DNA from 2 places in the Bradyrhizobium daqingense genome. Region 1 is predicted to be linked to the other one. Evidence: riboswitches for the same ligand, from Rfam matches in the RefSeq annotation. Region 1 holds a riboswitch; the other holds the start of a gene.
What was found. A riboswitch is a leader RNA that binds a small molecule or an ion and turns the genes downstream of it on or off. The one in region 1 is predicted to bind S-adenosylmethionine.
Positions count from the first base shown of each region.

Region 1 (8,157 bases):
GCCATCGCGACAGATCCCTGCACGGAGCCGCCCGGATCGCGCACCAGCGCGAACGTCATCTCGATGTACAGCTTGCGTCCGCTCTTGTGCAGCGCGCGGGTCAGCGTCGGCCGCCCTGCAAGCTTCATCGCGCCGCTGGCGAGCGCGGCCTCGAAACCTTTCCAGTGCGCCGCGCGCAGATGCTCGGGAATGATCAGGTCGAGATTCTGGCCGAGCGCTTCGTCCGCCGTGAAACCGAACAGCGCGGTCGACGCACGATTCCAGCGCATAATCGTGCCGGAGCGATCCGAATAGATCAGCGCGTCCGCAACGCCTTCGATGATGTGGGCGTCGAGTTGGGATCGGTCGGTCATGTTGAGACCTCGCATGATGCTGGGTGGCTACGCATCCTGCCACACATTCATTGTCATCGCCCGCGAAGGCGGGCGATCCAGTATTCCGAGGCAGCAGTGACTGAATCGAGAGGCTGCGGCGCACTGGATGCCCCGGTCAAGCCGGGGCATGACAGTAAGGTGTGGGGCTATACCCGAAAGTGCTTGCTCAGCTTCAGGCCCTGCGCCTGGTAGTTCGAGCCGATACGCTGGCCATACATCGCATCGGGGCGAGCCAGCATCTTCTCGTAGACGAGACGGCCGACGATCTGGCCGTGCTCGAGGATGAACGGCACCTCGCGCGAGCGCACTTCGAGCACCGCGCGCGCGCCCTGTCCGCCCGCGCCGGCATAGCCGAAGCCGGGATCGAAGAAGCCGGCATAGTGCACGCGGAACTCGCCGACCAGCGGATCGAACGGCACCATCTCCGCGGCATAATCGGGCGGAACCTGCACGGCTTCCTTGGAGGCGAGGATGTAGAACTCGCCGGGATCGAGGATCAGGCTGCCGTCGGGCCGCGCCGATATCGGCTCCCAGAAATCCTCCACCGCATAGCCGGCGCGGCGATCGACGTCGACGACGCCGGTATGGCGCTTGGCGCGATAGCCGACGAAGCCGTTCGCCTTCTCGCCCGACAGATCGACCGACACAGCGACGCCGCCCGAGAGATCGGCATCGTCGATATCGACGAGGCGCTCAGCGGCATGCAAGCCATCGAGCTCATCGGCGTTGAGGATGGCGTCACCAGTGCGAAACCGCACCTGCGACAGGCGCGAGCCCTCGCGCACCAGCACCGGGAACGTCTTCGGGCTGATCTCGGCATAGAGCGGACCGTGATAGCCGGCGCCGATCATGTCGAAGCGGCGGGTGCCGTCAGCGATCACGCGGGTGAAGACGTCGAGCCGGCCGGTCGAGCTCTTGGGGTTCGCAGCCGCGACGATCTCCGGCGGTAGCGCGAGGCTCTCCAGCAGCGGCACGATGTAGACGCAGTTGGTCTCCAGCACCGCCCCATCCGCGAGACTGAACTCGTGCAGCTTCAACTCGTCGATGCGCTCGGCGACGGTGGCGCCGGGACCCGGCAGGAAGCTGGCGCGGACGCGATAGGCGATGTCGCCGAGGCGCAGATCGAGGCTTGCCGGCTGAATCTGGCTTTCGACGAAATCGTATGCGGGCAGGATCAGCCCCGCCTCCGCCATCGCCGCGATCATGCGGTCGGGCAGGATACCATCGGCGTCGGCAGCGACCGTGAACGTCAACCCGGGGTCCTCATCAGGGGCCTCATGCATCCGGACATGCCGGAAATACTAGCCTTTTACGGCTATCCGATGGACGCCTTGACGGAAAGGGCATTGCGGAATATGAGCATCACTTATCCCGTGGTGATTTGAGCCGGCCGGCTTGCAGCCACGTTAAATAAGTCGCTAAACAGGCCGGGGACCTCTGTGATCCCGGCCCGTGGAGATATCCAGGCCGGTTTTTTTTGTGACCGTTTCGCCTCGACGGTCATGTCGGAGGGTCCTATGTCGAAGTCGCCTGCCACCTACCGCCCCGAAACCCGCCTGGTGCATTCCGGCACCCTGCGCTCGCAATATGGCGAGACGTCGGAGGCGCTGTTCCTGACGCAAGGCTATGTCTACAACAGTGCCGAGGAGTGCGAGGCGCGGTTCAAGGGCGAGGATCCCGGCTTCATCTATTCGCGTTATTCAAATCCGACCATCTCGATGTTCGAGCGCCGCATGATCGAGCTCGAAGGCGCGGAAGCCGCGCGCTCGGCGGCAACCGGCATGGCGGCGGTGACGACCGCGATCCTGGCGCCGCTGAGGGCCGGTGACCACGTGGTGGCCTCGCGCGCGCTGTTCGGCTCGTGCCTCTACGTCATCCAGGACCTGTTGCCGCGCTACGGCATCGAGACCACGCTGGTCGACGGGCTCGATCTCGATCAGTGGCAGCGGGCCTTGCGGCCGAACACCAAGACGTTCTTCCTGGAGAGCCCGACCAACCCGACGCTGGACGTGCTCGACATTCCCGGCATCGCCGAGATCGCGCACAAGGGCGGTGCACGGCTCGTCGTCGACAACGTGTTCGCAACGCCGATCTGGCAGAGCCCGCTGGCGTTAGGGGCCGACGTCGTCGTCTATTCCGCGACCAAGCACATCGACGGCCAGGGCCGGTGCCTCGGCGGCATCATATTGTCGTCTGAAGCGTTCATCGCGGAGCACATCCATAATTTCATGCGGCAGACCGGCCCGTCGATCTCGCCGTTCAACGCCTGGGTCCTGCTCAAGGGCCTGGAGACGTTGGGCGTGCGCGTGCGTGCGCAGACCGATACCGCAGCGCGCATCGCCGAGGTACTGGCGAGCCATCCGAAGGTCTCGCGGCTGGTCTATCCCGGCCGGGCCGATCATCCACAGGCAGCCCTAGTGAAGAAGCAGATGCGCGGCGGCTCGACGCTGGTCGGCTTCGAGGTCAAGGGCGGCAAGCAGGCCGCGTTCCGCGTGCTCAACGAATTGAAGCTGGCTAAGATCTCGAACAATCTCGGCGACGCCAAGAGCCTCGTCACGCATCCGGCCACGACGACGCATCAGCGCCTGAAGCCGGACGACCGCGCCGCGCTCGGCATCAGCGAAGGCTTTATCCGCTTCTCGACGGGGCTGGAGCATGCGGACGACCTGATCGAGGATCTGACCGCGGCGCTGGAGAAGGCGTGATTTGCTCCGTAGGGTGCATTAGCCGAAGGCGTAATCCACCAACTCCGTTCGGCGTTCGCTGAAGCATGGTGGGTTACGGCTTCGCCTAACCCACCCTACGCAGCCGGTCTACATCGGCCGGTACGTCTTCACATCCGCGGGCACGTTCACGCCGAGTTTGATCTGGCCGACGGAGCGGATGATGTCGTCGGCGAGCAGCTGGGCGAAGCAGGCGTAGCCCCAATCGTTCATATGCAGGCCGTCAGCGATGACGAAACCCTCGACCGGGATCGACTGGTTCTCGTGCCAGTCGCGCATCACCTCGAAGCGCGGGAAGATGCCGACCTTGCGGAGCTCCGCGACGTTGCCGAGCAGCTTGATCATCTTGCCGGCGCTCTCGGCGCGCTGGTTGACGGCCGGCGAATATTGCGGATCGACCAGCACGATGTCGGTGCCGCCCGCGGCCTGGATCCGGCTGATGCCGTCCTCGACCAGCTTGGCGGTCTCGCCGGGATCGAGGTTGCGCAGCACGGCGTTGGTGCCGACCTGCCAGATCACCATGTCCGGGTGCACGTCGATCACCTGCGTCTGAAGGCGCTTCATCATCTCGGGTGCATCCTCGCCGCCGACGCCGGCATTGACGACGGTGATGTCGGCGGTCGGATAATGCCGGCGCAGCTGCGCGGCGAGACGGTTCGGATAGTTGAACTCCGGCGAGCTCGCGCCGAATCCAGCGGTCGACGACGAGCCGAACGCAACGATGACGACCGGCTGGCCGGCGACGAGCTTGCTTGCGACATGCGGCAGCGAGCCCATCGCCTTCGAGCCGCCCTTCGGCGGCAGGCAGGGCACGCGGCTGAAGATGTCGCCGGCGGATCTTGCGACCTCCTTCACCTTGTCGATGGCGCGGGCCGTGATGCCACGCTGCTCGGGCGACGTCGCGGCGACGGTGGTTTGGGCGTGCGGGGCGGAAGCGGGGTCAGCCGGCTGCACCGGTGCGGGCGTCGCCGGTGCGGCGTGCGTCTGCGCGCGAGACTGCGAAGCGGGCGTCAGCAACAGCAGCAGCGTCGCTGCGGTCGCAGCCAGCGCTGGCGTCAGGCAAAAAGGGCGGAGAGAACTCATTAACGCTAGACCTCAATTTTGCTGCTGGGCCGGCTCCAAACGGGCTGCGTCGATCACGAACTGTGCCAACGCCCGGCCAAGGCAGTCATGGACCTGTTTCGCGAGCTCAGGGCCGCGGGTTGGGTTGAACAGGTCGAACTGGCCCTGATCATTCCACTGCCGCATGATCGCGAAGCGATCGAACAGCGGGATGTCGTGCTCCTGCGCCACCACGCGCATATTATCGAGAAAAGGCTGCGTCGAGATCATGGTTTCGGTACGCGGGCTGTACTGCAAGTTCATCAAGACGACGTCCGCCCCTGCCTTTTGCAACGCAGTAACCCCTTCGGTCACCGCGCCGCGAAAATCATCGGGATCGATGGCTCGGATAGCATCCACGGTCCCGGTCTGCCAGATGACCAAAGTAGGCGTTTTTGCTTCCATCAGCTTAACGAAGGTGCCGGCTGTTTCCTCTGCCGTCTTCTTGCTCTGTATTTCTACGGAGACATGCACCACCTCCGAGGGCGGAAGCTTGTCCTTCAGCATCGCCTCCATGCGCGCCGGATAGGAGCTGCTCTCCGAGGATGGAATCGTGGTCGAGCGGCTGCCGATGACCAAAATTTCCAGTGGCTTGCCGGCCTTGACGGCGTCGGCGACCTTGGGAAGCTGGCTTTCGCTGGTAAGCAGATAGGACGGCAGTTCGCACGCCGGGGGCACGGCCGGAGCAGCAGGCGCAGCATCGCCCGCGCGCGCCAGGGGCGCGGCGAGGCAACCGCACAGCAGGACCAGGCTCAGGAGAACCTTCGCCTTCATCAGCCCCCTCCCGCCAGATCGGCGTTGCCGACGGCGTTCTTGGTTTTCGCACCGCTCTTGTCAGCCACGCGCTTGTACCACGAAATGATCCAGGCCACCCCCCACATGATCAGGATTCCAGAGAGACTAATCAACGCATGCATGGCTGCGCCGCCGGAGACCTCGGCCAGGATGAAATGGCCGGCGAAAGCCAGGAAGACGCCGAGGCAGAAGATCTCGAGGGAATGCTGGCCGCACAGGATCAGCGGCCGCAGCCAGGGCGATTTCAGGCCGGGCCAGGTCCGCGGCAGGAAACGCACCGTGAGCGCGGCCAGCGCCAGGAAATGCGCGAAGCGCAGCACATCGAGATCGGTCTTGTCGATCGGATACATCCATTGCTCGATCCGCTTCGGCATGAATTGGGAGAGCTGCGGCACGTACCAGGTCAACGTCACGTAGAACGCCGCAACGAGATAGGCGATCGAAATCCACATCGTCACCGGCGAGGCCAGGATACGCGACATGCGCCGCGCACCTCCCAGCGCGCACCATGCACCGAACACGAACAGCAATTGCCAGGCGAAGGGATTGAAGGCCCAGAAGCCGTTCGGGTAGGCCGACAAATAGAGATCGTACTCCCAGGTGACGGCGTAGAGCAGCACCGAAAGCCCGAGCGTGACGTCGGGCCGCCATTTCATCGACCACAGGATCAAAGGCAGCGCCAGCATCAAGACGATATACAGCGGCAGCACGTCCATGTTGACGGGACGGAAACGCAGCAGCAGCGCCTGCACGATGGTGACGTCGGGCTGCTTGAGGAAGTCCATGATCCCCATCTCTTCGGTGTAGAGCGGGTTCTCGAACCTGGTCGCCACATAGGAGATTTCGGCGAGGAAGATCGTGAACAGGAAGACGTGGGCGACGTAGATCTGCCAGACCCGGCGCAGGATGCGCGCGGTGGCGATGAGAACGCCGCTCTCCAGCATCGCCCGACCGTAGACGAAGGCGGCGGTGTAGCCGGAGATGAAAATGAAGATCTCGGTGGCGTCGCTGAGGCCGTAATTGCGGATAGTGAACCAGGTGAGCAGGCTCGGCGGCAGGTGATCGATGAAGATCAGCCACAGCGCCAGCCCGCGAAACAGATCGAGCCGCAGCTCGCGCTCGCCGATGGCCGGCAGCGTGATGGCCGGCGCGGCGACGCGGGGCTTCGCCGCCGCAGGCTGGGCGGTTCCCGCGATCGTCGATCCCGTCACTTGGTCGGCAATGGTCATCGGGGGCCAAAAACCCTTCCGCAAATCGCGACGTGTCAAGCAGTGTACCGATCCGGCCGATCTCTCGCAAAGCGGCCGGATCACATCGCGGTGTCCTTCCCCGCGAATTCTGGCGGGACGATGTCGCCAAGGCCGTCTCGCGGCGTTTGGTTCCCGGCCGGGGAATCGGTATGATGGCCACATGTACCGCGCCGTGACCCGCCAGATCGAAGTGACCGTCGAGCCGAACTTTGTTCCGGAGCAGTCGTCGCCTGACCGCTCGCGCTATTTCTGGTCCTACACCATCGTCATCACCAATTCCGGCGAGGAGACCGTGCAGCTCAAGACGCGACACTGGATCATCACCGACGCGTCCGGCCGGCAGCAGGAGGTCAAGGGCGAGGGCGTGGTCGGCGAGCAGCCGATCCTGGCTCCCGGCGAGCGCTTCGAATACACCTCGGGCGTGCCGCTCACGACCGCCTCCGGCTTCATGACCGGCCGCTACCAGATGGTCAGCGAGAGCGGCGAGCGCTTCGACATCGACGTGCCGACGTTTTCGCTCGACAGCCCCGACAACAAGCGGGTGCTGAACTAGGGGGCAGAGCGACGCTACGCGTCCTCCACGCCCGCCTCATCCGGCGTGAACTGGTAGACCGACGAGCAAAACTCGCAGGTCACGACGACCTTGTCGTCCTTCACCATCGCGGCGCGGTCGTCGGGCGAAAAACTCTTCAGCATGGAGGCGACCGCATCGCGCGAGCAGGAGCACTGCGCCTTCAGCGACAGCGGGTTGAACACGCGCACGCCGCGCTCGTGAAACAGGCGGAATAGCAGCCGCTCGCCGGAGAGCTCGGGATCGATCAGCTCGACGTCCTCGACGGTCTCGATCAGCGAACGCGCCTCGACCCAGGCGTCGTCTTCGGCGACGCTATGCACCTCGGTGCCTTCGGGCGCATCGCCGGGATGCAGGTCCGCCTGCCGTGCGCGCTCCGGCGCCTTCGGCAGGAACTGCATCAGCATGCCGCCGGCGCGCCAGCGGTGCTTGCCGCCGTCGCTCGAGCGCCATTCCTCGCCGACCGCAAGGCGCACGCGCGTCGGGATCTGCTCGGAGCGCAGGAAATATTCGTGGGCGGCCTCTTCCAGGCCGCCGCCGTCGAGCGCGACCAGGCCTTGATAGCGGCTCATGTCGGGGCCCTGGTCGATGGTCATGGCGAGATGGCCGCGGCCGAGCAGCGCGCCGGAATTCATGCCAGATTCCTTGGCCTCGCCGAGACGCGCGGCATCGTAGCGCGCGTAGGCGCGCAGGCGATCCGGGGCCATGTAATCGACGACCAGGAACGACACCGGACCGTCGGTCTGGGCCTGGAGGATGAAGCGCCCCTCGAATTTCAGCGCCGAGCCGAGCAGCGTCGTCAGCACGATGGCCTCGCCGAGCAGCTTGCCGACCGGCGCGGGATAATCGTGCTTGGTCAGGATTTCGTCGAGCGCCGGGCCAAGCCGCACCAAGCGGCCGCGCACGTCGAGCGCATCGACCTCGTAGGGCAGCACGGCGTCATCGATCGGAACCGCTGATGGTGCGCGAACCGGGCCTTCCGGCCCGGTTTTCATGTCAGGAGAATGGGAAACCATGGGCGTTATTTGGGGTCGGAGGTCGAGGATTGGAAGGGGCCGCGCGGCGCTGTGTGTTCCGGATGCAAGTGATGATCGCACACGATAACGCAAATTCGATGTCGTCCCGGGGCGCGCAAAGCCCGAGCCCGGGACGACAATTGTGTGTGAGGGGGCAGCCCGGCTTGCAGGCTGCCCTACTTCACCGCGTCGAAGCACCAGGCCAGAATGCCCTTCTGTGCGTGCAGGCGGTTTTCGGCCTCGTCGAACACGACCGATTGCGGGCCGTCGATTACCTCGTCGGTGACCTCCTCACCGCGATGAGCAGGTAGGCAGTGCATGAACAGC
Region 1 covers NZ_CP088014.1:428,891-437,047, forward strand. The annotation lists gene LPJ38_RS01995 (PAS domain S-box protein) at 1-353, opposite strand, end outside; gene LPJ38_RS02000 (2'-deoxycytidine 5'-triphosphate deaminase) at 521-1,657, opposite strand; SAM riboswitch at 1,738-1,817, shown strand; gene LPJ38_RS02005 (O-succinylhomoserine sulfhydrylase) at 1,892-3,079, shown strand; gene LPJ38_RS02010 (SGNH/GDSL hydrolase family protein) at 3,188-4,180, opposite strand; gene LPJ38_RS02015 (SGNH/GDSL hydrolase family protein) at 4,193-4,972, opposite strand; gene LPJ38_RS02020 (OpgC domain-containing protein) at 4,972-6,222, opposite strand; gene apaG (Co2+/Mg2+ efflux protein ApaG) at 6,404-6,796, shown strand; gene LPJ38_RS02030 (Hsp33 family molecular chaperone) at 6,811-7,830, opposite strand; gene argF (ornithine carbamoyltransferase) at 8,007-8,157, opposite strand, start outside.

Region 2 (8,157 bases), 1.5 Mb from region 1:
GCCCGAGATATTGGAGCAGCCTGCAGGCGTGCAGCCGAAGCGGCCCAACACTGCACAGGCCAATTAATCGGCAACCTGGTCGGCAAATTAATCGGCAAATCAATCGGATCGTCGATGTTCCTGATTTTCCTGCGCTCGCTCATGTTCAACGTGCTGTTCTACGCCGTGCTGGTGTGCCTCGCGATCGTGGCGCTGCCGACCTTCGCATTGCCGCCGCGCGCCATGCTGACGGTCGCGCAATGGTGGGCGAAGGCGACGCTGGTCCTGATGCGCCTCGTCTGCGACATCAAGGTGGAGTTTCGCGGTGTCGAGAAGATCCCGCAAGGACCATTGTTGATCGTGGCCAAGCACCAGTCGTTCTGGGAGACGTTCGTGCTGCCGGGCTTCTTTGATCGTCCGATCTTCATCCTCAAGCGTCAGCTGATGCAGATTCCGGTGTTCGGTCAATTCCTGGTCAAGACCGGGATGATCGCGATCGACCGCAATGCCGGCGTGAAGGCGCTGCTCGACATGACGCGGCGGGCGCGCGAGGCGGTGCGCAGCGGGAAGCAGCTCGTGATCTTTCCGGAAGGCACGCGCCGCGCGCCGGGCGCGCCGCCCGATTACAAGACCGGCTTTGCCCAGATCTATTCGTCCTGCGGCGTGCAATGCCTTCCGGTCGCGCTCAATTCCGGCCTGTTCTGGCCGCGCCGCACCTTCATGCGCTATCCCGGCACCCTGGTGGTGGAATTCCTCGATCCGCTTCCAGCCGGTCTGCCGAAGGATGAATTTCTCTCGCGCGTGCAGACGGCCATCGAGGATGCAACCGGTCGTCTCGTGGAAGCGGGGCGGAAAGAGCAGGAGCAGTTGATCGGATCGGCGCCGAGCTATGCGCCGAAGGGCGGCTAGCGGCTTTCGCGATCGTCGGTCGGGGCCGGTGTGTGCAGCACATGCGCATCGCCATGCAGCATCGCTGCGAGCTGGTGCAGCTGCGTGTCGCGAAAACCTTCGGCCTCGATCGCCTTCACCGTCGCGGTCACGTAATCGCGATTGGCGCCGGACTGGCCGTGGCCCTGGAGGACATGGCGGTGCTGCTCGGTGAGCGACAGCCGGCCGGCATACTGCACATGGCCGCGGTCGACGACATAGGCGAGTGCGGAGACGCGCTGCCGCGCATCGTCCTCGAGCCACACCGAACGCATCACCTCGCGATAGACCGAAGTGACCTGCTCGCGCGCCCGCAGATAAGCGACGACATCGGCGCGGTTCTTTTCAGCGACGCGAAAGGCGATGCCGCGGCAGGCGCCGCCGCGGTCGAGCCCGAGCACCAGACCGGGCTTCTCCGGCGTGCCGCGGTGCACGAAGGAATAGACGCAGAGCGCGCGGTGTTCGCCGACCAGCCGCGCCGGAACGCGCTCTTCGAATTCGAAACCCGGCCGCCACATCAGCGAGCCGTAGCCGAACACCCAGAGGTCGCCCTTGGCTGTGGTGACGGAGGGGAGGGTGATTTCCGACATTTCGGGCACGGCTACCAGAATGAGGCCCCCAAGCGAAGTGCTTTCTGCGCCTTTCGTCGCAGGCCGGCCTCGCTTACATTTGCCTGAATCTGGGGTCAAAGGGTCGCCGCATGTCCAATATGACCGTTGCCACAGGCCGTCGCCGCTCCCGTTGGGGCCTATTCATCGCCCCCATTTTCGTCCTGGTCCTCGCCGTGGCCTGGACCTGCTTCTGGTTCTATGCTGCCTCGCAGGCCGAAATCGCCGCCGACGCCTGGCGGGCGCAGGAGGCCAAGGCCGGCCGCATCTATGACTGCGCCAAGCGCTCGATCGCCGGCTTCCCGTTCCGCTTCGAGGTGCAGTGCTCGGGCGCCAGCGTCGCCCTGGTCTCGCAAAACGCGAGCAAGACGCCGTTCACGGCGAAGCTCGACAACATTCTGGTCGTCGCCCAGGTCTATGACCCCAAGCTCGTCATCGCCGAGTTCTCCGCGCCGGCGACGCTGATTGACGGCGTCACGCAAAACACTTTCGTGGTGAATTGGAGCAAGGGCCGCAGCAGCGTGGTCGGCCTGCCGGCGGTGCCGGACCGTGCCTCCCTCGTGTTCGACGATCCCAGCCTCAACCGTCTCGACGGCAGCGTGCAGGTGCCGCTCGCGCGCGCCAAGCAGGTCGAGCTGCACGGCCGTCTGGCGGACGGATCGAAGTCCGATCATCCGGTGATCGAGACCGTGCTTCATGTCGCGCAGGGCAGCATCCAGGGTGTGCATCCGCTGCTCGCCGAGCCGTTCGAGGCGGACACGCGCGCGAAGATCTCGGGCCTCACCGACCTCACGCCAAAGCCCTGGCCGCAACGCTTCCGCGAGATCCAGGCCGCCGGCGGGAATATCGAGATCGTGCAGTCACGGATTCAGCAGGGCGAGATGATCGCGGTTGCGGCCGGCACGCTTGGCCTCTCCGCCAATGGGCGGCTCGACGGCGAATTGCAGATGACGGTGACCGGTCTCGAGCGGGTGATCCCGGCGCTCGGCATCGAGAAGATGCTGGAGGAGGGCGTGCCGCAGGCCACCCTCGATCGCCTCGCGCCCGGCGTGAAGTCGCAGGACCTCAACAATCTATTCGGCGCACTCGATCGCGCCGTTCCCGGCCTCGGCAAGGTCATCAAGCAGAACGCGAATGCGGGCGTTGCCGCCGGCATCAATTCGATCGGCACCGAGAGTACGCTGGAAGGCAAGAAAGCGCGGAGCTTCCCGCTGAAATTCGTCGACGGCGCCGTGCTGCTCGGCCCGGTCAAGGTCGGGCAGATTCCGCCGCTGTATTGATCCGCCGTCATTGCGAGCGAAGCGAAGCAATCCAGACTTTCTCCGAGGAGACGGTCTGGATTGCTTCGTCGCTTCGCTCCTCGCAATGACGGAGGACAGACGGGTGGTCTAAGGCTTCTTCAGCGCCGCATGCGGGCGGCCGAAATCGGGCGCGGCCGAATCCTGGCCAATCTCGACGATGCCGCGGCGGATGGCGCGGGTGCGGGTGAAGTGGTCGAACAGCGCCTCGCCGTCGCCGCGGCGGATCGCACGCGTGAGCTTGGCGAGATCCTCGGTGAAGGTCCCGAGCATCTCCAGCACCGCTTCCTTGTTGGCGAGGAAGACGTCGCGCCACATGGTCGGATCGGAGGCCGCGATGCGGGTGAAGTCGCGAAAGCCGCCGGCGGAGAATTTGATCACCTCGGATTCCGTCACCTGGGCCAGCTCGTCGGCGGTGCCGACGATGGTATAGGCGATCAGATGCGGCAGGTGACTGGTGATGGCGAGCACGAGATCATGATGATCCGGCGTCATCACCTCGACCTTGGCGCCCATCGCCGCCCAGAAGGCGCGCAAATGCTCCGTGGGCGCTGCGTCGGTGCCATCGGGCGGGGTGAGGATGCACCAACGGTTGATGAAGAGCTCGGCGAAGCCTGAGTCCGGCCCCGAATGCTCGGTGCCCGCGACTGGATGCGCCGGCACGAAATGAACCGACTTCGGCAGGTGCGGGGCCATGTCCCTGACCACCGCGCCCTTGACCGAACCGACGTCGGAGACGATCGCCCCCGGCTTGAGATGGGCAGCGATCTCCTGCGCCACGGGCCCGCAGGCACCGACGGGAATGCAGAGGATGACGAGATCGGCGTCCTTCACGGCCTCCGCGTTGGTCGCCACGACTTCGTCGACGATACCGAGCTCGGCGACACGGGCGCGGGTCTTCTCCGAACGCGCGGTGGTGACGATCGTGCCGGCCAGCCCCTGGAGCTTCGCGGCGCGCGCGATCGAACCGCCGATCAGGCCGAAGCCGATCAGCGCGACGCGCTGGAAATGCGCCTGCGCGCTCATTTGCCGGCCATGAAGTCGCGCAAGCCCTCGACCACGAGGCGGTTCGCCTCCTCGGTGCCGATGGTCATGCGCAGCGCATGCGGCAGGCCGTAATTCTTCAGCGCGCGCAGCACGAGGCCCCGCTTGGTCAGGTACGCGTCGGCCGCATCCGACGTCTTGCCTTCCGTCGGGAAATGGATCAGCACGAAATTGGCGACGCTCGGCGTCACCTTCAGCCCGAGCTTGCCGATCTCCTCGGTCAGCCAGTTGCGCCAGGTTTCGGTGAACTGCTTCGACATCGCCTGGTGCGCGGTGTCCTCGATCGCGGCAACCGCGGCGTACATCGCCGGCGTCGATACGTTGAAGGGCCCGCGGATGCGGTTGACCGCGTCGATGATGTGCTCGGGCCCGAACATCCAGCCGATGCGCAGTGCGGCAAGCCCGTGGATCTTGGAGAAGGTGTGCGTCACCACGGTATTCTCGGTGGTGGCGACGAGCTCGATCCCCATTTCGTAGTCGTTGCGCGAGACATAGTCGCAATAGGCGGCGTCCAGCACCAGCAGCACATGCGACGGCAGGCCGGCGCGCAGCCGCTTGACCTCGTCGAACGGGACATAGGTCCCGGTCGGATTGTTGGGATTGGCGAGCCAGACCAGCTTGGTCTTCGGCGTCACCGCCTTGAGGATGGCATCGACGTCGCAGGTGAGGTTTTTCTCCTGCGCGATAACATTCTTGGCACCCACCGCCATGGTCGCGATCGGGTAGACCAGGAAGCCGTGGGTGGTGGAGATCGCTTCGTCCCCCTGGCCGAGATAGGTGTGGGCGAGCAGATTGAGGATCTCGTCGGAGCCTGCGCCGCAGATGATGCGGTTGGGATCGAGCCCGAAGGAGCGGCCGATCGCCTCGCGCAGCACCCGCGAGGTACCTTCAGGATAGTCCTCCAGGTGATCGGCGACGCGCTTGAACGCCTCGATCGCCTTCGGCGAGGGCCCGAACGGCGTCTCGTTGGCCGAGAGCTTGAACACCTTGCGGCCCGGCTCGGCGACCGGGCTCTTGCCGGGCGTGTAGGGCGCAATATCGAGAATGCCGGGGTTCGGCACGGGGCGGGACATCTTCAACTCCGGATAGGCTGGGCTGCTCGCGACTTACGATTTCGGCCCGCTCGGGGGCACCGTATAGCGCGTTGCGTGGCTGCCGACGAGGGCCACAGAGCGGACCGAGGCCCCCGCCTCGATCAGGGCAGCCCTGATTTTGTCGATGCTGGTCGCGCTGGTGACCGAGACCAGGAGGGCCGCGCCGTCGAACGCGGTATCGGGCACGGCCACGATCTCGGCAAGCGGCGACAGCGCGCGCGCGACCTCGGCGTTCCAGCCCGACACGCGCACGCTGAAGGTCTCGACCTCGGTCACCAGGGCGCTGTCGGCGACGCGCGAGATCGCGAACACCGGCAGCGCGGCCGGATGGTCGGCGCGCTCGACGAAAGGCATCCGCGCGATGATTTTCGGCGCGCCGTCCGTTTCCAACTCCAGCCACCACGGCGTGCGGCTCGAGGTCGCCGAGACCAGCGCCAGATCGCCCTTGGACTTTGCCACGGCCTCGACCGCGGCCTGCGCGCTGAAATGCGCGACGTAAGGCACCGTGAAGCCGAAATGAAAACGCGCGGAATCGCGCATTGCCGGCTCGCTCACCGAGATGTCGGCATGCACCGAGAACGGCGCCTGGACATAGGTGAAGGTCGAGATGATGACGCGCCAGATGCTTTCGACCGTGTCGAGCGGCAGGATGCCGCGATGGCGCTGCACGATCTCGCGCATCATCGAGGCCTCGCGCGCGGGGCGGAACGCCGAGCCGACCTCCTGGGTCTGCTTCACCTGGATCAGGCGGTCGATGATGTCGCCGCGCTGCATCAGGAGGCGATGCATGCCCTCATCGATCGCATCGATCTCCTTGCGCAATTCCTGAAGCGATGGTGGCGCGGGCGGACGTTGGGACATATCTGACGGGTGCTGTTGGAAGGCATTCCAATGCGGATCGGCCGATGCCGTCACCGCTGCGGTCGATGTCCTGATTAGGCAGTCAGCGCGGCGAAAGCAAAGAGAAATGCAAAGGAAATTAGGCCCTTTCGGCCCGCAGGCTGGAGGCAAATCCGGTTGATCCCGGCCGCGACTTGACGAAAACCGCCTGAGCCAGTAAATTTTGCCTGTTCCGTGGTCATTTGAGCCGGCCGGCTTGCAGCCACGTTAAAAAACTCGCTAAACAGGCCGGGGACGCTTCCGATCCCGGCCGAACCTATCGTTCAGGCCGGGTTTTTCATGGCCTGATGTCACTGCGGTCTGAAGTCCGATCGCACATGAGGTCGATGGTCCGATGGGCAGCGTCAAATCGATTCCGAGTCCCGCGATCAGCACCGATGATCGGTCGCATGAAGTGGATCATCCGAGCTCGGAGGTGATGCATTTCGGCGCCGATCAGCCGTTGCGGCTCGATTGCGGCGTCGATCTCTCGCCGTTCCAGATCGCCTATCAGACCTATGGCGAGCTGAACGCCGACCGCTCCAATGCCATTCTGATCTGCCATGCGCTGACCGGTGACCAGCATGTCGCCAACGTCCATCCCGTCACCGGCAAACCCGGCTGGTGGGAGACACTGGTCGGACCCGGCCGACCCATCGATCCCAAGCACTACTTCATCATCTGCTCCAACGTGATCGGCGGCTGCATGGGTTCGACCGGGCCGGCCTCGATCAATCCCGCCACGGGCAAGGTGTGGGGTCTGGACTTCCCCGTCATCACCATTCCCGACATGGTACGCGCGCAGGCGATGCTGATCGACCGGCTTGGCATCGATACGCTGTTTGCCGTCGTCGGCGGCTCGATGGGCGGCATGCAGGTGCTGCAATGGACCGCGGCCTACCCTGCCCGCGTCTACTCCGCGCTGGCGATTGCCTGCTCCACGCGGCATTCGGCGCAGAACATCGCCTTCCACGAGCTCGGCCGCCAGGCCGTGATGGCCGATCCCGACTGGCACAATGGCGGCTATGCCGACCGCGGCATCCATCCGCATCGCGGCCTCGCGGTGGCGCGCATGGCGGCGCACATCACCTATCTCTCCGACGCCGCGCTGCACCGCAAGTTCGGGCGCCGCATGCAGGATCGCGAGCTGCCGACCTTCTCCTTCGATGCCGATTTCCAGGTCGAGTCCTATCTGCGCTACCAGGGCTCCTCCTTCGTCGAGCGTTTCGATGCCAACTCCTATCTCTATCTGACGCGCGCGATGGACTATTTCGACATCGCTGCCGACCATGGCGGCGTGCTCGCCAAGGCGTTCGCCGGCATCAAGACGCGCCTCTGCGTGGTCTCCTTCACCAGCGACTGGCTGTTTCCGACCTCGGAATCCCGCGCGCTGGTGCATGCCCTGAACGCGTCGAGCGCGCGGGTGTCGTTCGCCGAGATCGAGACCGATCGCGGCCACGACGCCTTCCTGCTCGACGTGCCCGAGTTCTTCGATATCTCCCGCGCCTTCCTGCAATCGGCTGGCAAGGCCCGCGGACTGAAGGATAGCTAAGATGTCCGTGCAGGAAGTGTTGCCGCTCGGCGGCGTTGCGACCAGGCAGTCCGGCGATTATCGCGCTGATCATCGTCTGGTGGCCGACATGGTCAAGCCGGGCTCGAAAGTGCTCGATGTCGGCTGCGGCGAGGGCGATCTGCTCCAGCTGCTGGAGATGCGTGGCATCGACGGCCGCGGCATCGAGCTGTCGCGCGAGGGCGTCAACCGCTGCGTCGCCAAGGGGCTCGCCGTGGTGCAGGGCGATGCCGACACCGACCTCGTCAATTATCCCGACGATGCGTTCGACTATGTGATCTTGTCGCAGACGCTGCAGGCGACCCGGCAGCCGCGTGTGGTGCTGGAGAACCTCCTGCGCATCGGCCGCCGCGCCATCGTGTCGTTCCCGAATTTCGGCTTCTGGAAGATGCGGCTCCAGCTCCTGATCGGCGGCCACATGCCGCGCACGGAGAATCTGCCGGCGACCTGGTACGACACCGCCAACATCCATTTCTGCACCATCAAGGATTTCGTCGAGCTTTGCGACGAGATCAACGTCAAGATGGAGCGGGCGGTGGCGCTCGACCTCTACGGCCGCCCGGTGCCGCTCAATCTGCCCTGGTGGGTCTGGAACATGTTCGGCGAGCAGGGCGTGTTTCTGCTGAGCCGGGGCGGGGGGAAGTAGCTAGCCGTCATTGCGAGGAGCTCTTGCGACGAAGCAATCCAGGCTATCTCTGCGGAGACTCTGGATTGCTTCGCTGCGCTCGCAATGACGGAGTACTAGGCTGCGCCGGTGC
Region 2 covers NZ_CP088014.1:1,941,947-1,950,103, forward strand. The annotation lists gene LPJ38_RS09220 (YdcF family protein) at 1-67, shown strand, start outside; gene LPJ38_RS09225 (lysophospholipid acyltransferase family protein) at 115-888, shown strand; gene LPJ38_RS09230 (gamma-glutamylcyclotransferase) at 885-1,496, opposite strand; gene LPJ38_RS09235 (DUF2125 domain-containing protein) at 1,607-2,794, shown strand; gene LPJ38_RS09240 (prephenate/arogenate dehydrogenase family protein) at 2,903-3,838, opposite strand; gene hisC (histidinol-phosphate transaminase) at 3,835-4,929, opposite strand; gene LPJ38_RS09250 (chorismate mutase) at 4,963-5,811, opposite strand; SAM riboswitch at 6,015-6,094, shown strand; gene metX (homoserine O-acetyltransferase MetX) at 6,185-7,381, shown strand; gene metW (methionine biosynthesis protein MetW) at 7,383-8,045, shown strand.
Region 2: another riboswitch for S-adenosylmethionine. It lies ahead of metX (homoserine O-acetyltransferase MetX); the one in region 1 lies ahead of LPJ38_RS02005 (O-succinylhomoserine sulfhydrylase).